DNA from 2 places in the Heliorestis convoluta genome. Region 2 is predicted to be linked to the other one. Evidence: predicted binding sites of a transcription regulator. Region 2 holds the regulator's gene; the other holds the start of a gene.
What was found. Region 2 encodes HrcA, which represses chaperone genes, less so after heat shock. Its sites were predicted from a motif close to TGTTAGCACTCNNNNNNNNNGAGTGCTAACA; they were not measured.

Region 1 (15,880 bases), 1.2 Mb from region 2:
TCTTTTTTCTACAATTGTCTTGATATCGATTGGTATCTTCGGAATGTATAATCTACAAGTTCTAAATGAAGAAATTGATATCATGTATGAAGAAAGTCTGCACCCAACACGTTATTTAGGAGAAGTTAAAGCGAACTTACAAGCCTATCGAGTTACCATTTACAATCATTACTTAGCCACTACGGTAGAAGAGAAAGACATCTGGAGACAAAGGGGTCAAAATTATCTTACAGAATTAGGGGCGAACTTAGCGCTTTATAAAGAAAGCAACTTAGAGGCTGAAGAGCAAAGATTGCTTAATGACATAGAAGCAGCTCTTCGAGAATATACGCCCATTGTTGATAGAAGTATACAAGAAAGCTTAAATGGCAACGTGCAAGGGGCGACGCAAATAGCAGGTCAAGCCCGTAATATAGCCTTAACACTGGATGAGAGCTTGGAAAACCTAATTCTACTACAAGTGCGCCTGGCCGGAGAAGCAAAAGCGCATACCGATACACTATACAATTCTACTCGGAATACAATGATACTGATTATTGCTGCAGGTGCTCTTATATCCTTTGGATTGGGGTACTACGTTTCACGTACTATCGCACGCCCCTTAGAAGATCTTGAAAAAATAGCAACTAAAATTTCAAAAGGCGATCTAACGGAAAATGCACAACATACCGAAGGTGATGACGAATTATCTTCACTATCCCGCTCTATCCATGTTATGGTCATCAATTTACGACAGTTTGTCAAAAAAGTTCAAGAAGGTGCCGAAGCCGTAGCTGCTTCTAGTCAACAGCTTTCTGCATCATCAGAACAAATGGCCAGTGGATCGCAAGCACAGGCTGAAGAAGCACAAAGCATCTCTACGATGATGACCGATATGGCTGGAGCAGCCAATCAAGTAGCCCAATCCGCACAGAAAGCAGCCCTTGCTTCCGATAGCACGACTGCTTCAACGGTAGAAGGCGCCTCCATCATAGATAAAACGGTGTCCGGAATGGATAATGTGTCGAATAACGTTATGAACTTAGGACGAAGCTCGGAAAAAATCGGAGAAATTGTAGAAATGATTGATGACATTGCCTCCCAGACCAACTTACTGGCTTTGAATGCAGCCATTGAAGCAGCCCGTGCTGGTGATGCAGGAAAAGGTTTTGCCGTTGTCGCTGACGAAGTACGCAAGCTCGCAGAGCGTTCTGGTATGGCAACGAAAGAAATCGCCACACTGATTAAAGGAATTCAAGCAGATACGGATAAAGCAGTAGACGCTGTGAAGTCAGGGAGAGAATATACACAGAAAGCTGGTGAAGCTTTTAACACCATTCAAGATCAAGTGAGGCAAACAGCAGGAGAGGTGAATGAAATCGCTGCTGCTGCAGAAGAGCAAGCTGCAACTTCTGATCAAGCAACCAAAGCTGTTCAGAGTGTAGCTGCCATTGCCGAAGAAACGTCGGCCGGAGTAGAAGAAATGGCTGGAGCGATTCAGTCCATGTCCCATCTGGCTACAGAATTACAAGAAGCAGCAACGAAATACAAAGTATAATTAAATCAAAATAAGTCTTCTTTGGTAGCTTTTTAATAAGCATAAATCGAAAAGTATAGCGATTTATGCTTATTTTTTCAAACAACCATAGGAAGGTAAAAAAAGGGGTGCTAACGATGCGCTGGATTCGCAATATGAGGATTGCTCAAAAATTGTTGTTTTTAATATTATTAGCAGCAATCTCATTAGCAGCCATAGGCTATACTGGTTATTACTATATGACCCAGATGAATAACAGTGCCCAAGAGATGTACTTTGATCGTCTTGTGCCTGTTAAAGAACTTAATGAAGCACTTACGTCATTAAAAACGATTGAACTAGAGATGGAACAGCTTTTTGATGCACAGGGATCGATGGAAAGCCAGGCAATTGTTCAAACCATTGAGCAAGAAAAGGAGCAAATACATCAAATCATTAGAAGTTTTGAACAAACCTTTTTACTGGCCTATGAAAGTGAGCGCATACCAAGATTGAAAGATGCGCTGGCTACATACCAAAGAGAAGAAGAAAGAATTATCACAATGGCCCTTCGAGGTCAACAAGAGGAAGCACAGCGTTACTATGATGAAGTAGCAACGCCACATATTGAGCGGGCCAATGTAGTACTACAAGAATTAGCCGCTTTTAATGCATCGGTAGCAGAAGAACTTCAAGTAACATCGGCCCAGGCTTTCGAAAGAGCTTTTCTAATCATAGTAGGAATTACAATCTTTGCAATTGTCTTTAGTGTCTTTTTAGGTCTCTATATCTCCAGAATAATTGTTCAACCAATTCAACAGTTGGAGACATTAATGGCTCAAGCAAAAAAAGGTGACTTAACAGGCAAGGGAATCCTTTTGTCTACCGATGAGACAGGAAGCCTAACCCAATCATTTAATCAAATGATGGAGCAATTACAAAATTTCGTTAGACAAGTTCAAGAAGGTTCTCAAACAGTGGCTGCAACAAGTCAACAGATCTCAGCTTCTGCAGAAGAAATGGCAGCCGGGGCACAATCACAAGCGGATCAAGTGCAGGCTTTGTCAACACTTTTATCAGAAATGGCCAATGCAGCCAACCAAATGGCACAATCATCAGAAAAAGCAGCCTTAGCATCTGAGCGAGCTAGCAATACAACACAAGAAGGCGGTACAACGATTCTAAAAACGATCGAAGGCATGGATGAGGTTGCATCTCATGTTACGAAGCTAGGAGAGAACTCAGAAAAGATTGGTGAAATTGTGGAAATGATTGACGATATTGCTTCTCAGACCAATCTTCTCGCACTCAATGCAGCCATTGAAGCAGCAAGAGCCGGTGACGCTGGAAAAGGTTTTGCTGTTGTAGCCGAAGAGGTACGTAAATTGGCAGAACGTTCTAGTGGAGCAACCAAAGAAATTGCTTTGTTAATTAAAAATATCCAGTCTATTACGGAGAAAGCAGTACAGTCAGCTGGTGATGGACGAATGTTAGTACAACAAGCTGGAGAAGCTTTTGAAGAGATACAAACTCAAGTGACCGAGACAAATCGTGAAGTCACAGAAATTGCCGCCGCTGCCGAGGAACAAGCAGCATTATCGGAGGAATCATCTAATGCTGTCCAGAGCGTAGCCGCTATAACGGAAGAAACATCGGCAGCAGCCGAGGAAACAGCGGGCGCCACGGAAGCTTCGGCCAACCAAGCAATGGAACTACAAGAAGCAGCGAAGAAGTTCACGATATAAAGACCGTTCGCCTTTTCCCATACTTTTTCATTAGGAAAGCGTAAACGAATTAAAACGTTTACGCTTTCCTTTTCTATAATTTAACAACTTCCTGTTTGTTACAATTTTTTCTTGTTTCCTCAAAAAAAATTTCACGGAGGTGTATATTGGTAAAAAAAGAGGGAAATATTTATTTTCGGGAGCTAATTTCGCCATATAGGCGGAGAAGGAGTTTGCATCCTTGGTAAGCGCTCCCTATTATAATAACTGTGTGTTAGCACTCGCCTAACCTGAGTGCTAACAATAAAAATGCAAACTCTATAATAAACATATTCTGTAAGGAGGGTTCCTTTCCGTATGAACATCAAGCCTCTCGCTGATCGTGTTGTCGTGAAGCCTTTAGAAGCAGAAGAAAAAACGGCAAGCGGCATCATTATGCCTGACACAGCCAAAGAAAAGCCTCAGCAAGGAGAAATCGTTGCCGTTGGTGCAGGTCGTCTGCTTGAAAACGGTGAAAGAGCTGCCATAGAAGTTGCTGTAGGCGACCGTGTTATTTACAGCAAATACTCTGGTACAGAAGTAAAGTTGGAAGGTACAGAGTATCTAATCCTCAACGAGCGGGACATTCTGGCTGTACTGTAAAATCAGAAGGAGGTAATTATTACTCATGGCTAAAATGACTGTTTTTAATGAAGAAGCACGTCGTGGTCTGGAAAGAGGCGTTAACACACTGGCTGAAGCAGTTCGTGTAACCCTCGGCCCCAAAGGTCGCAACGTTGTATTAGAGAAAAAATTTGGCTCTCCTTTGATCACCAACGATGGTGTTACGATTGCGAAAGAAATTGAACTAGACGATCCAATTGAGAACATGGGTGCTCAATTGGTCAAGGAAGTTGCTACTAAAACGAACGATGTAGCAGGTGACGGTACAACAACAGCTACAATCTTAGCCCAAGCAATCATCCGTGAAGGTATGAAAAACGTAGCTGCTGGTGCCAACCCCATGGTTCTAAAGCGCGGAATTCAAAAAGCTGTTGAGCGCTGCGTTGATGAGATTAAAGAAATTGCCAAGCCCATCGAGAGCAAAGAAGCGATCGCACAAGTTGCTTCCATCTCTGCTGCTGATGCCAACATCGGAAGCTTGATCGCAGAAGCAATGGAAAAAGTAGGAAAAGACGGTGTAATCACTGTAGAAGAGTCCAAAGGCTTTACCACTGACCTAGAAGTGGTAGAAGGCATGAACTTTGACCGCGGTTACATCTCCCCCTACATGGTAACAGACACTGACAAGATGGAAGCTGTTCTCAACGAACCTTACATCTTGATCACGGATAAAAAAATCTCTGCCATCAAAGACATCCTGCCTGTTCTTGAGCGTATCGTTCAAAGCGGCAAGCAACTGATGATCATCGCTGAAGATGTAGAAGGCGAAGCGCTTGCTACACTGGTTGTGAACAAACTTCGTGGCACCTTCACTTGCGTTGGCGTGAAAGCACCTGGCTTTGGCGACCGTCGTAAAGCCATGCTCGAAGATATCGCCATTCTCACCGGTGGTCAAGTGATCACTGAAGAAGTGGGCCTCAAGCTGGAAAATGCGACTGTTGAAATGCTAGGCCGTGCTCGTCAAGTTCGCATCACCAAAGAAGAGACCATTCTTGTAGACGGTGCCGGTGCTCAAGAAAGCATCAAAGCACGCATCGCCCAGATTCGCAAACAATATGAAGATTCCACTTCTGAGTTTGACAAAGAGAAGCTCCAAGAGCGTCTGGCTAAGCTAGCTGGTGGCGTTGCTGTCATTCAAGTCGGTGCTGCTACAGAAACAGAACTGAAAGAGAAAAAGCTGCGCATCGAAGATGCTTTAAATGCAACTCGTGCTGCTGTTGAAGAAGGCATTGTACCTGGTGGTGGTACAGCCCTGCTAAACATCCAAAAAGCATTAGAAAATGTTGATGTTGCTGCTGGCGACGAAGCTACAGGTGTTGCTATCATTAAGAGAGCACTCGAAGAGCCTATCCGTCAAATCGCCAACAACGCAGGTCTAGAAGGCTCTGTCATTGTTGAAAAAGTGAAGAACTTGAGTGCAGGCCAAGGTTTCAACGCTGCTACAGAAACCTATGAAGATATGTTTGCTGCTGGTATCGTTGACCCAGCCAAAGTAACTCGCTCTGCTCTACAAAACGCAGCTTCAATTGCTTCTATGCTATTGACAACAGAAGCCATTGTTGCTGATAAGCCTGAGAAGAAAGATGCTCCTGCAATGCCTCCAGGCATGGGTGGCATGGGCGGTATGGATATGATGTAGCCAGTGGCTACAGCGAAAAAGCGTCGAACTGTAAAAGTTCGGCGCTTTTTTGTTTTGCCGCTTTTCCCCGGCGCATAAATTTTTGGGAGAGGGGAGGCGTGCGCATGTCTGTTATATTGATCATTGGGCGAGTTAAAAGGCTTCTTATGATAGCAGTGACCACTTTTATTGTTTTTGCCATCTTTTTTGGTTCTTATCAGTGGTACCATCGTGGCAATGAACAAGCTATAGAAGCAATCAGTGAAGCTGTTAAAGGAAAAGTAGTGGTCCTTGATGCAGGTCACGGTGGGCAAGACGGTGGGGCAAAAGGCAAGCAAGGTACTTTAGAAAAAGATATTAACTTACAAGTTGCAAAAAGAGTGGCACAATATCTAGAAGAATACGGTGTTACCGTTGTCATGACACGAGAAGACGATAACAATCTTGTTACAGGACGATGGAGTCAAAGAGCAGAATTGACGAAGCGCGTAGAAAAAGCAAGAGCGGCCAATGCAGACGCTTATATATCAATTCACTGCAACAGCTTTCCTTCACCAAGATGGTCAGGCCATCAAACTTTTTACCAACCTGGATCAGAAGAGGGCAGAAGATTGGCCCTACATATCCAGAATGAATTAACACGAAGAATTGGAAACAAAGACAAACGGCAAGCCAAAGCAGAAGATTACTTTGTGTTACGAACATCCCACTGTCCAGCTGTAATGACAGAGATTGGATTTTTATCCAATCCTGCAGAAGAAGCGCTTCTAGGAACAGAAAATCATCAAAAACAGATAGCCTTAGGAATTACGGCAGGTATTCTTCGTTTTCTAGAAGGAAAGGCAGCGCCAGAGAAAAAGACTTTTTTCATGGAAAGACCATAATAGTAGAGAAAAAGTAAAGGATTCCCTATAGATTTGGTAGCGTTGATTCTGGTAGGATATTAGTATATTAGGTCGAGGGGTGTCAAAATGGCAAAAAGTAAAACCTGGTTATGGCTTGTCCTCTGCCTTTTTTTCTTCCTTCCGGGACAAGCTATGGCACAAAGCAGTGTTGGATTCTCTGATCATAAGGGTCACTGGGCAGAGAACACGATTCAAGAATTTGTGGATATGGACATTACACAAGGCTATCCGGACGGTACTTTTCGACCGAATGGACTCATTACGAGAGCTGAGTTTTTAACTCTTGTTGTTAAAACCTTTGACCTACCTATAGGAAACTCTGCCGTAACTTTTCCTGATGTTCAATCTAGCGATTGGTTTTACGCTGTTGCAGGTGCAGCGAAAGCAGCAGGCATTGTACAAGGTGATGAAAGAGGCAACTTTTCTCCACACAGACCTGTAAGCCGAGCTGAAATGGTAACAATGGTACGTCGAGCAGCTGGTGAAAGCCTCGTTCTATCAGGGCAGAGACGATCTTTTCCCGATGTTCCTGTAGGATCGTGGATGGAAGAGCCGATTGTCCATGCTGTACAAGCGGGCCTTGTAAGTGGTTATCAGGACGGTCTATTTTATCCCCAGCAACAAGCAACACGAGCAGAAGCAGCAACTGTACTCATTAAAACCCTTGATAACCTAGAAAGCCCTCATTTCTTATCCGATCAAAAGGAGCTACTCGATGTTGTTTTTGCTTTTGAAAATGCTGGAATTGAAGAAATAAACCGTCAAGACTATTCTTTGCTTCAGTCAGTAAGGCATACTGTAGGTCTTGCTCGTCAGACCACACTCTTTCAAGGACAAGAGCTTAAGAAACAGGCAGAATCTACCCAGGCAAGGTTCTTGATTGACCCTATTAAGCAAGAAGCAAAAGTACTTGAACAAAGCACTCTGACAGCAAAAGTACTATACAGCTATAGCTATGGTATAACGCTACAAGGGCCAGGATTTGAAGAAAGTGGTACCATTACGGAAGAAGTTTACTACTATTTACGAAAACAAAACGGTGACTGGAAGATTTACAAAATGGAAGAATCATCGTAAATAAGAAAAAAAGCGTGATAAGCAATCACGCTTTTTTCGACTTTTTCTACCTATATAATTGAGAAAAAAGGAGGGTAATGGCCCCTCCTTACATAATTAATATAGCCACAATGGTGGTTACAAAAAGACCGGCACCAACACAAGCAAAGTTTCGCCTCACCAACTCGATGGGACTGACACCCGCAATCCCTGCATCAGCGACAACACCGAAGGCCCAAGCCGTTAAGGTACCACCACCAGTCCAGATGGCAGCAACTTGTCCCAAAGCAGCGAGCGTAGCTACATCGACGCCAGCAGGACCGCCTAAGGCGTTAGCGAGAGAACCGACAAGAGGTAAGCCTGAGAAACCAGATCCATCTAAGCCTGTCATAATGCCAATAAGAACTATACCAAAAGCAAGTGGTATTGTACCCAGGGGCAAGACGTTGGCTAGAGCCGTACCAAGGTCAAACATAAAACCGGGAGCACCTTCTCCTAAAATAGCAGGTGCAAGACCTGGTGCACCTAAGAAGAAGAAGCCAGCAATCGGAATAACAGCGGCAAAGATTTTGATCGAAAAGAGGAACCCTTCCCGCAAGAACCCGACGACTTTTTCAAGTGCCGCACTGCCGTGACCACCTAAGCTAGCTGCGAGAAGGAAGAAAGCAGCTGTACCACCTAACAATGAGGTGGCGCCTCCACCCTTGATATCAGGAATATCGGGGTTTAAGTTTGAACGAATCATCACGATGATGATCAAAAAGAAAATAGCTGGAACGGCGGCAGCAAAAAACTTTGATACGCCTGTTGGTTTTGGTGCTTCTGCTGCTGCTTTTAGCAACTCGTTTTTCTTCGCTTCATCGGGACTCGCTTCCAACTCATTGCGTCTGCGAAGTGTGAAGTAAGCAACTGTAAGAGCGATCAAACCAGTAATAAGAGCAAAGAACCAAGCAATCGTAAATATTTGGGCTACGTCTACGTCAGCTGCTCTTGCCGTAATGGCTGGTGCACCTTGTAAGACAACGTCACCAGAAAGAGCCATACCATGACCTGCTAAGTTCAAAGCCATTGCAGCTGCCATGGGCGCTAGTCCAGCGCTGATGGCAACAGGAATCAAGATGGTACCTACAAGCGCAACGGCAGGTGTCGGCCAGAAGAAAGTTGCAGCAATGTACATAACGCTAGCTAGTGTTATGAAGGCAACAGTTGGTTTTTTCATAAACCGCTTCGCAGGAGCGACCATTAGAACATCGGAGCCGATACTTTGAAGGGCCTTCAACATAGAGACCATGAGCGCGATTACGAGCATGATGTCAAAAAGCTCTGTACCAGCTGTTTCTAGGGCTCGGAAGACAGTCTGGGCTGCGCCCACTAACTGAAACTCTGCAAAAACCCAACCAATGAGAAAGATACCGACGATACAAGGAAGCACAACATCACGACGCAGGATCATGGAACCGATAACCCAAAGTACAACGAGTAGATAGATCCAATGTAAAATCGTCAACTCTGGCATTTACAAAAACCCTTCCTTTTATTGGATTTTTCAATGCTTCGGGAAGCGTAAGGGCGATTGTTTCACCTCCATCGTTTTTTACTCGAGTTTATTATTTCTGCTTATTTCGACATTATGTAAGAGCTTGCGAAAGAGTATGGGACAAGATTGCAGAAAAGATCATCAAGGGAATCTTTCTTTAATCTTCTATCTATCTTTTCATGAAAAATCTTGAATGAATATTCTTAGGGCTGTATAATTATACCCAATGTATTTTGTGCACGCTAAAAAATGAGGAGGCGACAATCGATGATTCGAGTTGCAATTGTAGGATCAACAGGCTATACAGGTGCTGAGCTGGTGCGCCTTCTCAGTCATCATCGAGAAGTAGAAATTGTAGCCCTAACATCACAAAGTTATGTCGATCAGCCCTATGAAAAAGTATATCCTAGCTTAACAGACCACGTCGGTCTGACTTGTCAGGCGCAAAATGTAGAAGCTCTCATGGCGGATGTAGATGCCGTTTTTCTTGCGCTACCTCATGGTTTATCTGTTCCCTGGGCGCAGGAAGCCTATCGCCAGGGCAAAAAAGTTATCGATCTAGGCGCCGATTTCCGGTTTCGACAAGTTCAGACCTATGAAAGCTGGTATAAGACAAAGCACGAGGCACCAGAACTATTAGGACAAGCTGTTTATGGTTTACCGGAGCTCAATCGAGATAAGATTCGAAAAAGCGTCATCGTAGCCAATCCAGGTTGCTATCCCACGGCTTCAATTCTGGGGCTGGCACCGCTTTTGAAAAATAAACTCGTCAATCCTCAAAAAATTATTATAGATGCCAAATCAGGCATTTCCGGTGCTGGTCGAAGTGCGAAGTTAGGCTCTTTGTACGGAGAAGTGAACGAGAACGTGAAAGCCTACGGTGTGGCAACCCATCGCCATACACCGGAAATAGAACAAGAAGCAGCCGCCTTGCTCGGTCTTGCACCAGAAGACATAACTCTTTCTTTTACGCCACACCTTATGCCGATGACACGAGGCATCTTAGCTACGATTTATTGTGACTTGCAAGAGAATCTTTCTATTACAGCCACTGAAGTGCGGCAAATTTATAAAGACTTTTATGGGGGAGAACCCTTTATTCATATTACAGAAGAGAATCAGTGGCCAGAGACGAAATGGTGCTACGGTTCCAATTATGTCTTTATCGGTCTAACCATTGATGAAAGAACAAAGCGCCTTATTGTTACGACAGCCATAGATAACCTCGTAAAAGGTGCTGCTGGTCAAGCGATTCAGAATATGAATCTACTCTTTGACCTGCCAGAGACAGAGGGCATTGACAGACCAGGGATTTGGCCGTAAATCAACAAGAAAAGCAAATAAGGCAGGAGAAAGCGATGAACCCGATTGTTCAAGAAGGAAATGTAACATCACCCGTGGGCTTTCAAGCAGCTGGTGTGGAAGCAGCTATCAAAAAAGCAGGCCGGCTCGATATGTCTTTAATACTCAGCGAGAAGCCTTGCACAGCTGCTGCTGTTTATACAACCAACAAAGTTCAGGCAGCCCCTTTGCAAGTAACAAAAGATCATCTTTCAAAGGGGCCTGTACGAGCCGTCGTCGTAAACGCTGGCAATGCCAACGCTTGTACAGGCCAGCAAGGATTAGATAATGCCCGATTGATGGCGACTACGACAGCCCAAGCTTTAGAATTACAAGCAGAAGAAGTGGTTGTGTCTTCTACCGGCGTTATTGGTCAACAGATGCCCATGGACCGCATTCAAGCAGGAATCGAAGCACTGGCCAAAGCTTTATCAAAAGATGGCGGATACAAAGCAGCACAGGCGATTATGACAACGGATCTGGTTGCAAAAACAGGTAAAGTAGAAATCGTTGTGGCTGATCAAACTATTACCATTGGGGCTATGGCCAAAGGCTCTGGTATGATTCACCCCAATATGGCTACCATGCTTGCTTTTTATACGACTGACGCAAAAATCGCGGAACCCTTGCTCCAAAAAGCATTGCAAAGAGCAACAAAGCTTTCCTATAATATGATTTCTGTAGACGGTGACACCTCTACCAACGACATGGCATTAGTACTGGCCAATGGCATGGCCAATGCACCTGCCATCGTAGAAGAAGGACCTTTGTATGATGCTTTTGAAGAAGCGCTCATTGCCTTATCCATTCATTTGGCCAAAGCGATTGCTCGAGATGGAGAAGGTGCTACCAAGTTGGTAGAAATGCGCGTCAAAGGTGCGGCCACAGAAGAAGATGCTCAAAAAGCAGCTCGCACCGTCATCAGCTCTAGCTTGTTCAAGTCAGCCATTTTTGGTGCTGATGCCAACTGGGGCCGTATCTTATGCGCCATAGGCTATTCAGGCGCCCAATTTGACCCTGGCCAGGTTGATATTTACCTTGGAACGATTCAGACAGCCAGCAATGGAGAAGCTCTTGACTTTTCAGAAGAAGAAGCATCGAAGATTCTTGCCCAGAAAGAAATCATCATCACAGCCGATCTAAAAAATGGTTGCTCCGAAGCACGGGCTTGGGGCTGTGATTTAACCTATGACTATGTAAAAATCAATGCTGACTACAGAACCTAAGGGAGATGAAGGCTTGAACAGTGCGCTCGAAAAAGCAGGGATTCTCGTAGAAGCCCTGCCTTACATAAAAAAGTTTGCAGGAAAGACTGTCGTAATCAAATACGGCGGTGCAGCCATGCTGAACGATGACCTCAAAGAAGCAGTAATCAAAGACGTTGTATTAATGAAATATGTTGGGATCAACCCTGTTATCGTTCATGGAGGCGGTCCTGAGATCAATAGCATGCTTCAGAGAGTCGGCTTGCAATCTACCTTTATCCAAGGGTTGCGCGTCACCGATGAAGCAACCATGGAACTGGTCGAAATGGTCTTAGCCGGCAAAGTGAACAAAGAAATTGTGGCGAGATTGCAACGGCAAGGTGGTAAAGCTGTCGGCTTGTGCGGGAAAGATGGAGGTTTAATCAAAGCGAAAAAACGCTTTGAAGTCGTAAAAAATGAAGCCGGCGAACGAATTCCTACCGATATCGGCTATGTGGGCGATGTCGTCAAAATCAATCCTGATCTCATTCGAGGTCTCATAGAACAAGGCTATATACCCGTTATTGCGCCCATTGGTGCTGGTGAAGGGGGAGAAGCCTATAACATCAATGCTGATACGGCAGCTGGAGAGATTGCCCAGGCCTTAGGCGCTGACAAGTTGGTGTTATTGACCGATGTAGAAGGCATTTTACGGGATCGAAACGATCCTGATAGCCTTATTTCCTCTTTGCAAATCAATCAAGTAGAGCCCTTGATGGAAGAAGGCATTCTCAGTGGAGGCATGATTCCAAAAGTTCGCTGCTGTGTACAAGCCTTGCAAGGCGGTGTAGGTACGACACATATAATCGATGGTCGAATCCCGCACTCACTGCTATTAGAAGTGTTTACCGATCAGGGTATCGGGACGATGGTTGTTAAGTAGATAAATGAAAGGGGCGTCTGGTCTATGATGACCAATCAAGAGCAAGTCGAACAAGGTCGTCACTATGTTATGAACACCTACGGACGACTGCCCATTGCCCTGGTGCGTGGGCTAGGCGCTCGCGTGTGGGATGGAGACGGAAAAGAATACTTGGACTTTCTGTCAGGACTGGCTGTTAACTCTGTAGGACACTGCCATCCTAAGGTCGTAAAAGCCATTCAAGAACAAGCTGCCAAGCTACTGCATGTCTCCAACCTTTATTGGATTGAGCCACAGAATAAGCTGGCCCAAATGCTAGTAGAAAACTCTTTTGCTGACAAAGTTTTCTTCTGTAACTCCGGTGCAGAAGCAAACGAAGGCGCCATCAAACTGGCTCGCAAATATGCCAAAAAAAGATGGGGCGAAGAAAAATATGAAATCATCACCATGGAACATTCTTTTCATGGGAGAACCTTAGCAGCCCTAACCGCTACAGGACAGCCAAAATATCAGGAAGGCTTTGCACCCCTGCCTGCAGGCTTTCGCTATGCACCCTTTGGCGACTTAGAAGCCTTACAAAAAGTCATGGGGCCACAAACTTGCGCCATTATGATTGAGCCTGTGCAAGGCGAAGGTGGCGTTAACGTAGCAGAACGCTCCTATTGGGAAGGCCTAGCCCAACTCGTAAAAGAGAAAGATGTACTTCTCATTGTTGATGAAGTGCAAAGCGGTATGGGGAGAACTGGAAAGCTCTTTGCATACGAAAACTACGGACTAAAACCACATATTATGACCTTGGCTAAAGCGCTTGGAGGAGGCACTCCTATCGGCGCTTTACTAGCATCCGATGAAGTAGCAGACGCTTTTTCCCCCGGCGATCATGCTTCTACCTTCGGCGGTAACCCCTTGGTGACGGCAGCGGCATTGGCTGTCATGGAAGTGTTGCTACAAGATGGTCTAGTTAAGCACTGCCAGACCATGGGTGCTTATTTTCAAGAAGAATTAAAAAAGTTAGCAACTCGCCATTCTATGATTGTGGAAGTACGAGGTCTTGGCCTTATGCTAGCTTGCCAATTGAATCGAGAAGGTGCATCGATTGTCTCTTCTTGCTTGCAGAAAGGTCTAATTATCAACTGCACCGCTGGCAATGTTTTACGCTTTTTGCCACCCCTGACGATTCAAAGTCAGGATATAGACCAAGCCATAACGATTCTAGATGAAGTCTTAACAGAAGCAGGAAAAGGGTGAAGAAAATGAGTACAAAAAAGGAGACTCGTACCAAAAACGCATACCTGCTTCTAGAAGACGGCACCATTATGAAAGGTCGCTCTTTTGGTTGTCAGGCCAATGTTACAGGCGAAGTCGTATTTAACACGGCGATGACAGGATACCAAGAAATACTAACGGACCCCTCTTACTGCGGTCAGATTGTAACCATGACCTATCCTCTCATCGGGAACTATGGCGTCAATGCCAATGATGTAGAGTCGGTAAAGCCTCAAGTGCGTGGCTTTTTGGTTCGTGAAGCTTGTGCACGACCTTCCCACTATCGCTCTGAAAAAACGATTGAGCACTACCTAGCGCAACAGGGCATTCCAGGTCTAGAAGGCATCGATACCAGGGCTTTGACGCGCCGCATACGCCAATGTGGGGCTTTGCGAGGCGCCATTTTAATGGGAGGCCCTGAAGAAAAAGTCTGGGAAGGCGAAGCCATCGCAGCGAAACATTGTGGTGCCATCATGACGATGGATGAGATTCGGGATCTGGTCCCTAACGAAGCGTATCAGACCTGGAAAGTCCATCTGCAAAAACTTTCTCAGCACCTTGTCTCCGGTCCACACCTGATTGAAAAAGTTACCACACCGCAATCTTATGTGATTCCCGGCGAAGGCTTTCGTGTGGCCGTCATTGATTTAGGAATCAAGGAAAACATTTTGCGCATGTTAAAGAGTCTTGATCTGCAGCTCATGGTTTTCCCCGCTCACACGAAAGTAGAAGAAATTCAAGCAGCTTCACCGCAAGGCATCTTTTTAAGCAATGGTCCTGGCAATCCCAAAGATGCTACGGCAGCCATTGAGGTGATCAAGAATTTTTTAGAGCCCCAGAAGAACATACCAATTTTTGGTATCTGCTTAGGCCATCAATTGCTCTCACTGGCCTTCGGTGGTGATACGTATAAGATGAAATTTGGCCACCGTGGTGGTAACCATCCTGTACAGGATTTGAGAACGGGTCGCGTCTATATTACGTCACAAAATCACGGCTACTCCATTCAAGAAGAGTCTTTGCCCGAGTTTGTTGAAGTAAGTCATCGCAATGTCAATGATGGCACCGTAGAAGGACTGCGTCATCGCCATTTACCTGTCTACTCTGTGCAGTATCACCCGGAAGCGGCTCCGGGTCCTGAAGACACAGCCTTTCTTTTTGATGAATTTATTGCCAACATGGAAGCAAAGGCGAAATAGAGGAGGAACTGGCCTTGCCAAAAGATCAAAAATTACAAAAAGTCCTGGTCATTGGTTCTGGACCGATCATCATTGGTCAAGCTGCCGAGTTTGACTATGCTGGTACACAAGCCTGCAAGGCCTTAAAAGAAGAAGGGCTCGAAGTAGTTTTAGTAAACTCTAACCCTGCAACTATCATGACCGATGCCAACATGGCAGATCATGTATATATCGAGCCTTTAGATGTTCCTACCTTGACGCGTATCATCGATCAGGAGCGTCCTGATGGTTTATTGCCTACTTTAGGTGGTCAAACAGGTTTAAACTTAGCTGTCGCACTCGCAGAAGCAGGTGTTCTGGAGAAATATAACGTTCGCTTGCTTGGCACGAACTTAGAAACGATCAAAAAAGCAGAAGACCGAGAGCTTTTTAAGAAAACCATGTTAGAGATCGGCGAACCGATTCCGCTATCTGATATCGTCTCTACCCTCGATCAAGCTGTAGCTTTTGCTGACAAGACGGGTTATCCCCTGATCATTCGACCTGCCTATACGCTAGGAGGCACTGGTGGCGGCATCGCCCACAATGAAACAGAATTACGTACCATTTGCGATCTCGGTTTGAAAAAGTCCATGATAGGTCAGGTTCTTTTAGAGCAGAGTGTGGCAGGCTGGAAAGAGATTGAGTATGAAGTCATGCGAGACGGTGCCGACAACTGCATCACCATCTGTAACATGGAAAATTTTGATCCTGTAGGCGTACATACAGGTGACTCTATTGTTGTGGCCCCTTCCCAAACCTTAACAGACAAAGAATACCAAATGCTCCGCTCCGCTTCCTTAAAAATCATTCGTGCTTTGAAAGTAGAAGGCGGTTGTAACGTTCAATATGCCCTTAACCCCAAGAGCAACCAGTACATCGTTATCGAAGTGAACCCTCGCGTAAGTCGCTCATCAGCCCTAGCTTCGAAAGCAACAGGCTACCCCATTGC
Region 2 (15,880 bases):
CTATGGGAGGAAGAGTCCCTCACCGAGTACACTTTTTCTAGGTGGGGGGACCCCTTCTCTTATGGATCCTTCTTTTTTAGATAGACTTATGAAATTGCTTCGAAGTTACTTTCAATTGCCGCTGGACTTTGAAGTGACAGTAGAAGCAAATCCCGGCACCTTGACAGAAGAAAGCCTCTATGGATGGGTGAAAGCAGGTTGTAATCGTTTGTCACTCGGCTTACAAGCTTTTCAACCAAGATTGCTTCGATATTTAGGGAGACCTCATAGTTCAGAAGAGATTGTTAAGGCTGTTGAAAGCGCTAGGGAAAAAGGCTTGGACAACTTTTCTTTTGACTTGATTTACGGTATACCAGGGCAAAACCCAGAGGACTGGCTTTCTACGTTAGAAAAGGTTTTAGAGTTGCATCCAAAGCACCTTTCTTTGTATAACTTAAAAATAGAAGAAGGTACGATGTTCTCCCGATGGCAAGAGAAAGGGCTTTTAGAAGTGGTTTCAGAAGAAATAGAAGTTCTTATGTACGAAAAGGCTGTAACCATACTAGAGAAGAAGGGCTTTCGACAGTATGAGCTTTCTAACTTTGCCTTGCCAGGTTACGAGTGCCGCCATAACATGAACTATTGGCAGCGAGGTGACTATCTAGGCTTTGGAAGCGGCGCTGTGTCCATGGAAGGCTTGCGTCGCTGGACTTGGCTTCAAGATAGCAAGCGCTATGTTGAAGCGATAGAAAAAGGCCAACCCATTCCCATGGAAGAAGAAATTGTAACAGCTTTAGAAGGGGCAGAAGAAGCACTCTTTCTAGGTTTGCGACGTCGAGAAGGTGTTGATCTTACTTTGTTAGAGCATGATTTTAATCTGTCTACAGAAGTTGTACAGCAATGGAAGAAAATTTCTTCTCAGCTTCATCAGCAAGGGTGGATAGCTTATGAGCAAGAGAAAATTGCATTATTGCCTAAAAGCTATCTGCTTTCCAATGAGATCATGAAACGCTATCTTGTCTAAAGTGGTATTGACAATACTTTTTCTCAATGGTATTTTTTATCTAAAGAACGTTAGCACTCGTTGTTGAAGAGTGCTAACAACGGGAGGTTGTCGGAGATGCAGATGGATCAAAGAAAGCAAAAAGTGTTGTCTGCGATCATCCGTGACTATGTGTCCACAGCTGAACCTGTTGGCTCCCGAACAATAGCTCGTAAGTATAATCTAGGTGTAAGTCCTGCGACCATTCGTAATGAAATGTCCGACTTAGAAGAGCTTGGCTTTATTGAACAGCCTTATACGTCTGCAGGTCGGATTCCATCAGATGGTGGCTATCGATACTTTGTCGATTGCCTGATGGAGCGCGAGCAACTTCATGAGTCCCAGTTGTACGTTGTTCGAGAGACTTTACACGATCACTTAGAAGTGAATATGGTCATGCAGCAAGCTACTGATTTGTTATCGCAATTGACGAATTATACAGCTGTTGTACTGAGCCCCGAAATAGGTAAGACTACTTTTCAACAATTGCAATTGATTCCATTACAACCGAACAAAGCGGTGGCTGTTGTTATTACGTCAGCTGGAATTATAGAAAGTAAGATTCTCGACATACCAGAATTTTTGTCTACCGCAGATTTGCAAAAAGTAGCTCGTTTTCTCAATAAAAGTTTGATGGGGTTATCTCTTGACAAAGTCCGTATGGCTCTTTTTAGAGAATTGGCAGAAATTCTAAAAAAAGAAGAGCAGGTGTTAAGTCAAGCTCTTGAAGTGATTGATGAAGCACTGAAAGCGGAAGGACAAGAAAGAGTATACCTTGGAGGAACGCTGAACATCTTTAAACAGCCAGAGTTTAAAGACGTGGAAAAAATTCAAACTCTTTTGGGCATACTACAAGAGCATCATACGGTTCGACATATTTTGAATGAGACTTCCAAAAAAGGTCTCAATGTAAAAATTGGTCTAGAGAATGTGCACCAGGGCTTTCGTAATTGCAGTATGATTACAGCGACCTATCAAGTAGATGGTGAGACACTGGGGGTCATCGGACTCATTGGTCCGACTCGTATGGAGTACTCCAAAGCAATGGCTGCCGTAGAGACTCTAACGGATCAACTGTCTCATGTATTGAGAAAATATTTTCGGCGCTGATTGTTTCGAGAAGTAGGGGCTTTGAATAAAAAGTCCCTATTTGCCTGCCAATCAATTTTTGTCGATCTTGGAGGAGTTTATCTTTGAGTGCCAAGCAAGCCAACCAATCAGAAGTAGATGAGCGCCTTGCCGCTTTGATTACCAATTCGAATGCCATTCGAGCAATTACTTCCGCCGTGGAAGGGACACTAGGCCCTAAAGGCCTCGATACGATGCTTGTTGATAAGTTTGGTGACGTTATCATTACCAATGATGGTGTTACAATTCTACAGTTGATGGAAGTCAACCATCCTGCTGCTCGCATGTTAATTAAAACAGCCAAAGCGCAACAAGATGAGATTGGCGATGGCACCACCACGGCCACCGTATTAGCAGGAAGCTTGGTTGCAGAAGGTGTCAATCAAGTAAGCAAAGGCGTACCTGTGTCAAGAGTCATTGAAGGTCTCAAGGGCGGCGTCAAAAATGCCATTGACTTGTTCTATCAAAGTGCTCGTCCTGTGGAGACGTTGCAAGATCCCATGCTAGAAAAGGTTGCCCTTGTAGCAGGACGAGAGCATCTTGATATTGCTCATCTTGTGATTGAAGCAGCTAGATTGGTGGGAGAAGAAAAGTTAAAAGAACATAACTTCAAACTTTCTGATACCATAAAAGCGCAAGAAAATGCTGATAATCAGGTATTCTCCGGTGTTATTGTTAACAAAATGCCGATGAATGAAGATATGCCAAAGCGTCTTGATGATGCTTCTATCCTCATTATCGACGATGCTTTAGAACCGGAGCAATTAAGTGAAGAAGCCTTAAGTACCGAAGCAGGCTTTGCCTGGTATCGCCAAATGCAACAAGAGTTTGTTGAAAATATCCGTAAGATTATCGAACTAGATGTAAAAGTTGTACTTGTCGATCGTGGTGTAGAAGATATTGCTGAAGAAATGCTCGGTGATGCAGGCATTCTTGTTGTTCAAAGAGTATCAAGCAAAGAATTGAAAAAAGTAGCTGAGCACAGCGGAGCCAGAGCTATAAAACGAACAGGCTTGAAAAAAGATCTACCTGAATTAAAACGTTACGTAGGCTTCTGTGGAAAAGCAATTGTTGATGAAAAATTAGAACAATTGCATATTTTAGACGGAAAAAGCAAGCCCGTTGCAACTGTACTTGTGGGAGCAGCTACAGAGGAAGTAGTCGGAGAGAGAGAAAGAATCGCTAAAGATGCAGCCTCTGCTGTGCAAGCCGCTGTAAAAGCAGGTCTTATCCCAGGTGGTGGCGCTGTAGAGCTTACTGTAGCAAGAAAAGTAGAAGAGCTGCGACGTGAGATGAAAGGGATGTCGGCCTATGGACTCGATTGCGTCGTCGCAGCTTTAAAACGACCTTTTTCACAGATTGTAACCAATGCTGGCTTTAACCCACTCGAAAAGCTAGGCGACGTCATTGCTGCACAGATGGAAAAGAATAGCGACAGTCTTTCTATTAACTGCGACAATGGTGAAGTAGCCGATATGTGGGAGATGGGCGTTGTTGACCCTGTATTGGTCAAAGTTCATGCCTTAAAAGCAGCAGGTGAAGTGGCCGAGGCGATCTTACGCATTGATACGATCATCAAAAAGCGAGAAGATCGCCATGAGAGAGAAACAGGGGAGGGCAATTGGTGATTCCAGAAGAGAAAAAAGAAACAACAGAAGCTTCTCAAGAGCATGAACAACTTGAGGTAACTACAGATGAAGGGCAAGAAGTTTCAGATGGTGCTACAGGAAGTTCTGAAGAAAAAGCAGAAGATGCGAGCAAACGATTAGCAGCCTTTCTAGAAGAAGTAGCCGAAACCAAAGCCAAGCTAGAAGAAGCTGAAAAAGAGCTGCAAGAGTGGGAACACAGATACAATCGTTTACAAGCAGACTTTGACAACTACAAACGCAGAACAGTACGAGAAAAAGAAGAACTGGCGACTTATGCAACAGAAGGTCTCGTAAAAGCGCTATTGCCTGTACTAGATAATTTTCAACGAGCTTTACAAGCCATCAATGGGGACAGTGCCAGCAATGTTTTATCAGGCATAGAGATGATTTATCGCCAACTGCTGGATCAATTGGTCAAAGAAGGCGTAGAGCCGATGGTAGCCATTGGCCAGCCTTTCGATCCGAACTATCATGAAGCTGCCATGTATGCCCCTTCTACAGAAGAATACCAGGATGGCACAGTGATGGATGAATTTCAGAAGGGCTACTTACTTAAAGGAAAAGTGATTCGCCCTGCTATGGTCAAAGTAGCACAAGGATAATTTGATAATTCAGCTTAAAAATTACGGAGGTTTCAAGAATCATGAGTAAGATAATAGGTATTGACTTAGGTACAACCAACTCTTGTGTATCTGTAATGGAAGGTGGCGAGCCAGTTGTTATCGCCAACAAAGAAGGTGCTCGTACTACACCATCTGTCGTAGGGTTTGCCAAAAATGGTGAACGTCTCGTTGGTCAAGTGGCAAAGCGTCAAGCCATTACCAATCCTGATGGCACTATCGCATCGATCAAAAGACATATGGGTACAGATTACAAAGTTACAGTTGGAGAAAAAGGCTATACACCACAAGAAATCTCCGCTATGATTCTGCAAAAGTTAAAAGCCGATGCAGAAGCCTATCTCGGTGAGAAGGTACAAAAAGCTGTTATTACCGTACCTGCTTATTTTACTGATTCTCAGCGTCAAGCTACCAAAGATGCAGGCGCTATCGCTGGTTTAGAAGTGATGCGAATTATTAACGAGCCAACAGCAGCGGCTCTCGCTTATGGTATTGACAAAGAAGAAGATCAAACCATCCTTGTCTATGATCTCGGTGGCGGTACCTTTGACGTCTCAATCTTAGAGCTTGGCGAAGGAGTTTTTGAAGTTAAGTCTACCTCCGGGAATAACAAACTTGGTGGAGACGACTTCGATGACCGTATTATTGACTGGATGATTAGTGAGTTCCAAAAAGAAAAAGGCATTGACCTACGGAAAGATAAAATGGCTATACAGCGCCTCAAAGAAGCAGCTGAAAATGCCAAAAAAGAACTTTCTACTGTTCTATCAGCGACTATTAATCTGCCCTTTATCACAGCAACAGCCAATGGTGCAGAACATTTAGACATGACTTTATCGAGAGCAAAATTTAACGAGTTGACAGCCGATTTAGTCGAAAAAACGATGATCTCAACTCGCCAGGCGCTTGCTGATGCCAAATTAGAGCCCAGCAAAATTGATAAAATTATTCTCGTAGGCGGTTCTACTAGAATTCCAGCTGTTCAAGAAGCCATTCGCAAACACTTTGGCAAAGACGCTTTCCAAGGTATCAATCCTGATGAAGTTGTTGCTATGGGTGCGGCCATTCAAGGTGGAGTTATTGGCGGTGAAGTCAAAGGTATTATCTTAGCGGATGTTGCACCTTTGTCCTTAGGAATTGAGACACTCGGTGGCGTTTGTACAATTTTGATTGAACGTAACAGCCGTATTCCTACTTCTAAGAGCGAAATCTTCACAACAGCTGCTGATAACCAGACTTCTGTAGAAGTCCATGTTCTCCAAGGAGAGCGCAAAATTGCAGCACAGAACAAAACCTTAGGTCGCTTCCATCTAACAGGCATTCCACCAGCACCAAGAGGCATTCCTCAAGTTGAAGTGAAATTTGACATCGACGTTAATGGTATAGTCAACGTAAGCGCCAAAGACCTCGCTTCAGGCAATGAACAAAAGATTACCATTACAGCTTCTACTGGCCTCAGTAAAGACGAAATTGATCAAATGGTAAAAGATGCTGAACTTCATGCTGAAGAAGACCGTAAATTACAAGAAAACGTAGAAATACGCAACCGAGCAGACTCACTTGTTTACCAGACAGAAAAAACAATCAATGAAATGGGTGAAAAAGCAGAGGCTGCAGAAGTAGAAAAAGTGAATCAAGCTAAAGAAGAGCTTAAACAGGCTTTAGCCGGTGAAGACTTTGAAGATATCAAGAATAAAACAGAAGCCTTAACTGTCGTTCTCTACGAAATGACAACAAAAATGTATCAACAAGCAGGACCTGCAGAAAATCAACAAGAAACAGCGGGAGAGGCGGAACCAAAAGATCCCAATGTAGTTGATGCAGAGTATACTGTTGTTGACGAAGATAAAAAGAAATCGTAAAGATAACAGACCTGGGGAGGCACAACAAGGGCCTCCCCTGTCGATGCTTTGACTGGAGGGAGGGGCAAGATGAGCAAGCGTGACTACTATGAAGTCCTTGGTATATCGAAGGATGCATCAGAATCGGATATCAAAAAAGCTTATCGAAAATTACTAAAACAATATCACCCTGATGTACATCCGAATAAAGAAGAAGCAGAAGTGAAGATTAAAGAAATCAACGAAGCCTACGAAGTTCTTTCTGATCCAGACAAGAGAGCTCGATACGATCAATTTGGTCACATGGGGCCAGGCGGTGGCTTTGAGTACGGTGGCATGGGCTCCGATATGAGCGGTTTTGGAGATATCTTTGATATGTTCTTTGGAGGCGGATTTGGAGGGAACCAGCGTCGAGGTCCTCAAAGAGGCGCTGATTTGCGGTTCAATCTGCGAATTAGCTTTGAAGAAGCCGCCTTCGGTCTAGAAAAAGAAGTTGAAATCGCTCGTATGGAATCTTGTGAGATTTGTGATGGCAGTGGCGCTGAGCCAGGAACAACAGCAACAACCTGCCCCACCTGTAAAGGCACAGGTCGTGTCGCTACCGTCAAAAAGACCTTTTTAGGTCAAGTTCAAACTGTCAGTACTTGCTCCACTTGTCGTGGCGAAGGTAAAGTAATCAGTAAGCCCTGTAAACACTGCTCTGGCCAGGGCAAAGTTCGAAAATATAGACGAATCAAAGTAAATGTCCCAGGTGGTGTGGATACGGGCAATCGAATTCGAGTTCAGAACGAAGGAGAAGCAGGTACCCAGGGCGGGCCACCTGGAGATCTTTACGTTTTTATTGAAGTTGAACCCCATCCCTTTTTTGAGCGTGAGCAAGACGATGTAATTTGTCAGGTTCCAATTACCATCGTACAGGCAGCTCTCGGTGATGAAGTAGAAGTGCCCACCTTAGACGGAAAAGTTATCGTTAAAGTTCCTGAAGGCACACAAAATGGCGCTATCATTCGTATCCGTAACAAAGGTATTAAGCGTTTGCGAGGCACCGGACGAGGCGATCAAAAAATACAAATCAAAGTCTCGATCCCGACGAATCTTTCAGAGAAACAAAAAGAATTGTTGCGGAACTTTGGGCGTACTTTGAACAGAGATAATATGAATACAGATAAGGAAAAGTCTTTCTTTGAAAAAGTAAAAGACGCCTTTATGTGAGCCAGTATTTTGTCAACAACGGGGGAAGGGTGTGGCCTTATTGAAGTGGCGTGAACTATCCATCACTACTTGTCAGGCTAATATGGACGCATTGGCTGAGATTTTTGAAACAGTCGGAGCTGTTGGCATGGTTGTCGAAGATCCCCAACTGATTGCAGATTATATTGCCAATAACAGTTGGGATCATCATGATGTTGAAATACCTGATGTTCCTCCTGGCATGGTTCGACTAAAAGCCTATCTACCCGTCGATTCTCGGATTGATGACCGACTTGCACTTCTTCAAGAAGAGCTTATTGCTCGTGAGAACACAGAAGGATGGGCAGGCCATAGAATTACTTTCAATGACTTACTAGAAGAAGACTGGGCCAATGCTTGGAAAGCTTTTTTCAAGCCAGAGAAAGTCGGCCAGAGGATAGTAATTTGCCCTTCCTGGGAAAACTACAAAGCTTTTCCTGATGATCTCGTCATATCTATTGATCCCGGTATGGCTTTTGGTACTGGCAATCATCCCACCACAGTGATGTGTATACGAGCCCTAGAAGATTACCTCTATGAAGGTGACACTGTTATCGATGTAGGGACCGGTTCAGGTGTACTGGCTATTGCAGCCGCCCTCTTAGGCGCATCCTCTGTAAAGGCTTTTGACAATGATCCCATTGCAATCAATGTAGCCAGAGAAAACATAGAGCTAAACAACATGGAATACATCGCAACAGTACAAGAAAATGATCTACTGCAGGGGATTGAAGAAAAACCAGACCTATTGGTGGCGAATATAGTAGCTGATGTAATCATTCGAATGCTTCCCCAGGCTGCACAGGTACTGCAAAGCGGGAAAGTATTTATTGCATCAGGGATTATCCAACATCGACTTGACGAAGTTGTAGAAAATATAACAACCCATGGTTTTACTGTAGAAGAATTAATCAGTCATGGAGAATGGGCTGCCATTGTCTCGCGGAGAGAGTAAAATGCATCGATTTTTATTTAACTCTAAGCACTTGCCTGCTGAAACCATCTGGCTTGATGAAGAAGAAAGTCGTCACCTGACGAAAGTTTTACGACTCAACGAAGGTGATGAAATTATTGCTTTTGATGGTCAAGGACAGGAGTTTCATGCCATTGTTGTAGAAATATCTTCGAAGCGAGTCGCTATAGGGCAACTAAACCCAACAGGCTTCACAAGAGAAGCACCCTTGGCCATTCATTTAGTACAAGGCATTGCCAAAGGCGAAAAGATGGACTGGGTTGTACAAAAAGCGACGGAACTCGGCGTACATCGAATCACCCCTCTATTCACAGAGCGAACTATAGTTCAACTTGATGAGAAAAGAAGTCGAGAGCGACAAGAACGATGGCAGAAAATTGCTCGTGAAGCAGCCAAGCAAAGTTGGCGTACCCTTGTACCGCAGGTAGATGTACCGCAAAAGCTACAACAATGGTATGAAAATATAAATCCAACAGAGCCATTGTTAATTCCTTGGGAAGAAGAAAAAAGCAAAGGCATGAAAAAAACACTTCAATCATGGACGGAAGTGCCCCGAAAAGTCACCCTTCTTATTGGACCAGAAGGTGGTTTAACAGAAGCAGAAGTGGCACCTGCTTTTCAAAAAGGTGCCATTTCACTGCGACTCGGCCCAAGAATTCTCCGTACAGAAACAGCAGGCCTTGCTGCGATTGCTGCGTTGATGTATGAACTGGGGGATTGGGGATGAGAAGTTCTACTGTTGCTTTTTACACTCTCGGTTGTAAAGTTAACCAAGGTGAAACAGACGCTTTAGCAGGCCTTTTTAAAGCTCGACAGTATCAGACCGTTTCTTTTGAAGAACGGTCTGATGTCTATGTCATCAATACTTGTACAGTTACCCAACTTAGCGATCGTAAATCAAGACAAATGATTCGACGAGCCCAGCGTAGAAATCCAGAAGCTGTCGTTGTCGTTACAGGTTGTTATGCCCAAGTCTCGCCAGAAGAAGTTCAAGCCATAGAAGGCGTAGACATTATTATCGGCACCGATCAACGCCAAAAAATCGTGGAGCTAGTAGAAGATTACAAAAAGGTTGGAGAACAGATCCATGCCGTAGAAGATATTCGTTCTGTTACACTTTTTGAAGAATTCCCTGCCCATGCCGATATTTCTAAAGCTCGTGCTTCTATAAAAATTCAAGATGGCTGTAACCTCTTCTGTACCTACTGTATTATTCCTTATGCGCGCGGTCCCGTGCGAAGCCGTCCTCCCGAAAGTGTTATAAAAGAAGCAAAGCGACTCATTCAAGAAGGCTTTCGAGAACTTGTTATTACAGGCATTCACCTCGGTGCCTACGGTACCGATCTAAATGTTGATCTAGGTGATCTTGTTAAAAAGCTTTGTCGCTTAGAAGGGCTACATCGATTGCGTATTGGCTCGATTGAACCGCAAGAATTTACGCCCTCTTTGCTAGAAGCCCTAACAGAACCAACAATTTGTCCTCATTTTCATATACCTTTACAATCAGGATCTGATAAAATCCTAAAAAGTATGGGAAGACGTTATAATAGGCAGGATTTTATTGATATATGCACGAAGATAATGTCAATGCTACCAGATGGGGCCATTACTACTGATATCATTGTTGGTTTTCCAGGCGAGTCAGAAGCAGATTTTTTGCAGACAGAAGAACTATGTCGCACATTACAGTTAGCAGGGGTTCATGTGTTTCCTTTTTCTCCTCGTCGAGGCACCAAAGCAGCAACTTTTCCTGGACAGATCGATAGAAAGAAGAAAGAAGAACGAGTTCAACGTATACAGGAAATATCTCGTCATCTTTCCTATCGATATAGCCAGAAATTTCTAGGACAACGAAAAGAAGTTCTACTAGAAGAGAAAGTGGACAGACATTGGACCGGTCACACTGATAATTATTTAAAGGTATTCGTTCCTGTAGGAGAAGATTTTCTCGAAGACCATACTTTACGAGGCTCTCTTCAAATAATAGAGCTTAAGACGGTCAGAGAAGATGGTTCTTTAGAAGGGGTTCTCTCAGTCTTATAGCCTGCAAGGGAGGTGAGAGTCGTGGAAGACTGCATATTCTGTAAAATTGTTAATCGAGAGATAGGAACACCTCTGCTTTATGAAGATGAAGAGGTTGTTGCTTTCCGAGATATTAATCCAGTGGCGCCTGATCATATATTGATCATCCCTCGAAAGCATATCCGCTCTGTTGCTGATAGTACGGAAGAAGAAGAGCTAATTATGGGTAAGCTTTTTGGCGCTGCCAGAAAAATTGCGAAAGCACAAGGTTTTCAAGAAAATGGATTCAGACTGGTTGTTAATACAGGCGCAGATGGTGGACAAACTGTCTTTCATCTGCACATGCACCTTCTGGCTGGACGTGCCCTTGGATGGCCACCGGGCTAATTCTGGACTGGTTAATTCAGGAGTTTTTCACTTCCTGAAAGGTTTCAGTTGACGCTCTTGCTCACTGGAAGTATAATTTAGTATGTGCGCAATTTCGAAGAAGCTCACAGACCGTTCACCGCACCATGTGTAGCCTGGACCTACCATCATAGATACCAGTGGGGGGAGGGAAAGCGGAATGAGCGAAATTAGAGTCGGAAAGAATGAGACCTTAGACAGCGCTTTACGTAGATTTAAGCGTTCTTGCCAAAAGTCAGGCGTTCTCTCCGAATATCGTAAACGTGAACATTATCTTAAGCCGAGTATTAAGCGTAAGAAAAAGTCAGAGGCAGCCCGGAAACGGAAGTCTACCTAATTTTATTGAATAGATTTTGAATAAGAAAGGTAGTTTTTTCCATGTCCCTAAAGCAACAGTTAACGGAGGACATGAAAGCCGCTATGAAGGAAAAGGAAGCCGGCAGGTTCAGGCTTTCTGTCATCCGCATGGCTCGGTCTGCCATACAAAAGTTAGAGATCGACAAAAGACGTGATTTGACAGAAGACGAAGTTATAGAAGTATTAGCCAAGGAAGTCAAACAACGTCGAGACTCTAGCGTTGAGTATGAAAAAGCAGGCCGTTCTGAAGAGGTAGCCAAATTGAATGAGGAGATCGCTCTCCTTACCGCCTATCTTCCCCAACAGCTTTCAGAAGATGATATCCGCTCTCTGGTTCAAGAGGCTGTAACGGTGACGGGTGCTCAAAGTCCAAGAGACATGGGTAAAGTAATGAGCGCTTTAATGCCCAAAGTCAAAGGACGAGCCGATGGTAAAATTGTGAACCAGATTGTTAAGGAGATGCTCAACTGATCTGAGCTGTCTTACTGCTTGATAAAACCCCGAAGGTAAAAACCTTCGGGGTTTTTAACATTTCTGGCAAGGGAATCTTTTCTTTTCCTTGAGCATACCAATGGGACAAGGGGAAAGTGGTAAAGGAGGCAGAAGCCTTGGCCTGGGAGCGTGGAAAAGAGCGATTACAAAAAGCCCTATCAGGGTTTCTAGAAATGCCCAAAGATGTACTAATGGACTATCCTAAGCTAACCATGATAGGCAATGTGCAACTAGTACTAGAAAATCATCGAGGTATTATTGAGTACTCAGAAGAAAAAATGAGAATTATGGTCACCGGTGGTCAAATTGAAATCGTGGGCGAGAAACTTATCTTAAAAACGATCTTACCAGAAGAGTTGGTCGTTGAAGGACACATAAAACAAGTTCGATTTGATATATAGCAAAGGAGGTGTGTTTTTTTGAGAAACTGGTGGTCTTTTTGGCTTGGTTTCTTGCGAATCCGAATTGAGGGAAAACAACTTGAAAAGTTTATTAATCTTTCTGCAAGCAGAGGTGTTCCTCTCTATGACTTACGTCGAGAGGGACCTGAGCGAATGAGTGCGAAAGTGCGACTTGATGGCTTTCGCTCTTTACGACATGTAGCTCGCAAGACAAGAAGTAAAGTACGCATTGAAAATCGGGCCGGCTTTCCTTTTGTTATGACAGTTATGAAGCGTCGTCGCTCTCTCTATCTTGGCGCTTTGCTTTTTGTTTTCACCTTATATATGCTATCGACCTTTATCTGGGCTGTTGATGTTGTTGGTAATGAAAAGGTGGACAAGCAAGAGATCTTACAAGTTGCCCACGGCCAGGGTGTTCAGGTGGGACGCTGGAAGCCTGCTATCGATCTACGTGAAACAGAACGAGCCATTATGAACAACGTGCCCGGACTAGAATGGGTTGGTGTGTATGCTAGAGGAACAAGAATTATTATAGAAATAGAAGAAAAAGTTCTCCCGCAAAGCCCTGTTGTAGAAGGCGGCCAACATGTCGTAGCAGCAAAAGAAGGTGTCATACAAAGATTGCTTGTCTTGGTAGGAGAAGAAAAAGTAAAAGAAGGAGACAAAGTCAAAAAAGGGGACTTACTCATCTCCGGCCTAATCTATGCCCCAGAAAATCGACTGGAAGTACAACAACAAGATCAGGACAAGCTTCCTGACAAAGTTCTTTTAGAAAAAGTTCAAGCCAAAGGAGAAGTATGGGCTCAAGTATGGTATGAAACAATGATTGAGGAGCCGATTCATTTAGAAGGCGCTTTGCCAACAGGTGACGTAGCCCGTCAATGGCGTATAAAGTGGAGAAATCAGGAAATCATCATAAAAGGACCTTCAGAAAATCCTTTTGAAGTGTCAAAAGAAGAGGTTTCTATAAGAACGCCCCTCCTTTGGAGGAATCTTCAAATCCCTGTCGAACTACTAGAAAAGGAATTCTATGAATTGCGTCCTTATCGCCAGGAACGTTCAGCAGAAGAAGCCATTGTTTCAGCACAAGAGCGTTTTCAACGAGAAGTGAAAGCGACCTTAACACCAGGCGCTCGAATTCTGCGAGAAATGGTAGTGCCACAGCCAGCAGATCCTGGCATGGTAAAAGTCAAAATAACCATAGAAACGCTCGAAGATATTGCAAAAACAGAGCCTTTTACGAGCTCAACACCGCAATGAACGTTCTTGATTGCGAGAGGCGTAATCTTTAGGAGGTTGGGTCAGACTGTTGGCATCATGCCATGAGATCAGAATTCACTTAGAGAACAACTGGGAAGCAGCTCAGCTTTTTGGTCATCGTGATGAGAATTTACGTTTAATCGAACGACTTAGCCGAGCTAGAATCGTCGCAAGAGGAAACGAACTCATTCTCACCGGAAAGCAAGAAGATGTAGAATGGACAGCCCATCTTTTTGAGCAATTACAAGCATTGGTGCGATCAGGACAGACTGTTGGCCAATCAGAAGTAGAATATGCTTGGTCTTTGCTACAGAACGGGAAACAACCACTTATAGCCAATACACTTGGTGACATTATCTTTACAACCGTTCGTGGCAAACAAATTAAAGCAAAAACACTAAGCCAAAAAAATTATATTGATAAGATCCAAAAGAACCAAATTGTTTTTGGTATTGGTCCAGCAGGAACAGGAAAGACCTACTTAGCTGTTGTTATGGCTGTCCTTGCCTTGAAGAACAAAGAAATTAATCGCATCATCTTAACACGACCTGCAGTAGAAGCAGGAGAAAAGCTCGGCTTTTTGCCGGGTGATTTACAAGAGAAAATAGACCCTTATCTACGGCCGCTCTATGATGGTCTTTTTGATACCATCGGTATGGAAACGGCGGAAAAGTTTATGGAGCGCGGTGTCATTGAAATTGCTCCATTGGCTTATATGCGCGGTAGAACCCTCGATGATTCTTTTATCATACTTGATGAGGCACAGAACACGACACCAGAACAGATGAAGATGTTTCTCACTCGTATTGGCTTTGGATCAAAAGCACTTGTAACAGGCGATATTACGCAAGTTGATTTGCCCCGAGGCTCTAACTCAGGTCTCATTATGATACAAAAAATCTTGCAAGACATTGAAGGGATTGACTTTCATTTCTTTACAGCCGGTGACGTTGTGCGGAACCCACTGGTCGGTCGTATTATCCGGGCTTATGAAGAGTTTGAGAAACAGAGTGGTCCACAGGGGAAATAAATGAGGTGACAACGGTGGCTTACGCCGGATTGGTGCTCTGTTAAAAATTGCGGTAGCAAAAGCGTGGCAGTACCCGACAATCCGTCGCATCACCATGGCTTTGGTTTTTTTTATAGCCCTTACAGCCATTATGTCTTTCGGGTACCTTTCTGATCTAGAGACTTTAGAAGTCGGACAGGTCAGTGCCAAAGATATTAAAGCACCCCAATCTAAAGATATTATCGATGAAGAAAAAACGGCCATTGCACGAGAGCAGAAAGTTCGAGCGACGCCACCTGTATATACCCATGATCCAAATGCGGTGGTACGGGTACAAAATCTCGTTGATCAGTTTTTTAGGACTTTAATTGATTGGCGTCAGACAGAGCCTCCCGTCCTTGAAGATGCTGTTGTCATTCATGATGAAACAGAGAGGGAGCAAATCGATCAACTCAAAGCAAAAGTGCCTATACCGATACCTGAAAATATATTACAAAAACTAATCACTACATCACCGGAGACACTTGCTTTCATTCAAGTTGAGACTGAGAATTTAATTGCAGAAATGCTCAGTATGCCCGGTCTTACAGAAGAGCTCAATCGATTGCCCGAAGGTATGCCCCAGACTCGTGCCGCCGGTAGAGTTTTACCTTATAACATGGAAGAAGCAAAGAGAATTGTAGATGGGCGGATTGAGAATGCCAATCTAGCACAAGATGTAAAAGAAATCTTACACAGTACCGTTCCTTTGTTTCTTAGGCCTAATTCTTTTCTAGATGTAGAAGCAACGAAGCGATTGCACAACGAAGTACGTCAAAGTGTCGCGCCTGTTACCTTCCCTGTTCGTCAAGATCAGATGATTTTGCGCACAGGAGATGTGGTGACAGAAGAACATATTGAGATATTATCGCAGTTTGGCTTGTTACGTACGGGTGATATATGGTTACAAACAGCCGGTATGGCCTTTTTAGTACTGCTCAACATGGCTGTGCTGATCTGGTATTTATGGACCCATCGGCGAGATCTATTTCAAGATGAGCGAATGCTCTGGTTGCTTGGTCTAATGATTACATTGTCTTTATTAACAGCCAAAGCGATTTCATCGGTGCGACTGCACGAGCAACCAGAGGTGATGGAGCAACTGCTCTATGTGATTCCGGCAGCTACAGGACCGATGCTACTAGCGATCTTGTTAGATAGCCGTATTGCCATTTTTGTCTCTATTGTAAATAGTTTGTTGATAGGACTTATGGCAGATTACTCTATTACCCACGCTTTTGTTGCATTTTTTGGTTCTCTTGTGGGGATCTATAGTGTCTCGCGTTTTAGCCAGAGAATGGACTTTGCTCGGGCTGGCATCAATGTAGCCATTGTTAATTCACTTGCCATCGTTGCATTGGGATTGATTACAAATACTAACTTGACAATAATTGCGGCCTACGGTATTCCCATGGGCTTACTTAGTGGTATTT

Region 1: a site for HrcA is predicted at 3,492-3,522, ahead of groES (co-chaperone GroES). Genes of this name have one in related genera too.

What each region holds. Positions count from the first base shown of each region.
Region 1 is NZ_CP045875.1:2,927,493-2,943,372, reverse strand. Features, by position in the region: gene FTV88_RS14010 (methyl-accepting chemotaxis protein) at 1-1,537, shown strand, start outside; gene FTV88_RS14005 (methyl-accepting chemotaxis protein) at 1,654-3,240, shown strand; gene groES (co-chaperone GroES) at 3,577-3,861, shown strand; gene groL (chaperonin GroEL) at 3,887-5,521, shown strand; gene FTV88_RS13990 (N-acetylmuramoyl-L-alanine amidase) at 5,626-6,384, shown strand; gene FTV88_RS13985 (S-layer homology domain-containing protein) at 6,472-7,482, shown strand; gene FTV88_RS13980 (hypothetical protein) at 7,571-8,977, opposite strand; gene argC (N-acetyl-gamma-glutamyl-phosphate reductase) at 9,266-10,321, shown strand; gene argJ (bifunctional glutamate N-acetyltransferase/amino-acid acetyltransferase ArgJ) at 10,357-11,565, shown strand; gene argB (acetylglutamate kinase) at 11,579-12,466, shown strand; gene FTV88_RS13960 (acetylornithine transaminase) at 12,494-13,693, shown strand; gene carA (glutamine-hydrolyzing carbamoyl-phosphate synthase small subunit) at 13,699-14,910, shown strand; gene carB (carbamoyl-phosphate synthase (glutamine-hydrolyzing) large subunit) at 14,925-15,880, shown strand, end outside.
Region 2 is NZ_CP045875.1:1,712,301-1,728,180, reverse strand. Features, by position in the region: gene hemW (radical SAM family heme chaperone HemW) at 1-1,003, shown strand, start outside; gene hrcA (heat-inducible transcriptional repressor HrcA) at 1,100-2,131, shown strand; gene FTV88_RS08265 (TCP-1/cpn60 chaperonin family protein) at 2,215-3,777, shown strand; gene grpE (nucleotide exchange factor GrpE) at 3,774-4,400, shown strand; gene dnaK (molecular chaperone DnaK) at 4,442-6,280, shown strand; gene dnaJ (molecular chaperone DnaJ) at 6,350-7,471, shown strand; gene prmA (50S ribosomal protein L11 methyltransferase) at 7,503-8,444, shown strand; gene FTV88_RS08240 (16S rRNA (uracil(1498)-N(3))-methyltransferase) at 8,446-9,189, shown strand; gene mtaB (tRNA (N(6)-L-threonylcarbamoyladenosine(37)-C(2))-methylthiotransferase MtaB) at 9,186-10,505, shown strand; gene FTV88_RS08230 (histidine triad nucleotide-binding protein) at 10,527-10,871, shown strand; gene rpsU (30S ribosomal protein S21) at 11,050-11,226, shown strand; gene FTV88_RS08220 (GatB/YqeY domain-containing protein) at 11,268-11,717, shown strand; gene yqfC (sporulation protein YqfC) at 11,855-12,139, shown strand; gene yqfD (sporulation protein YqfD) at 12,158-13,399, shown strand; gene FTV88_RS08205 (PhoH family protein) at 13,449-14,429, shown strand; gene FTV88_RS08200 (HD family phosphohydrolase) at 14,524-15,880, shown strand, end outside.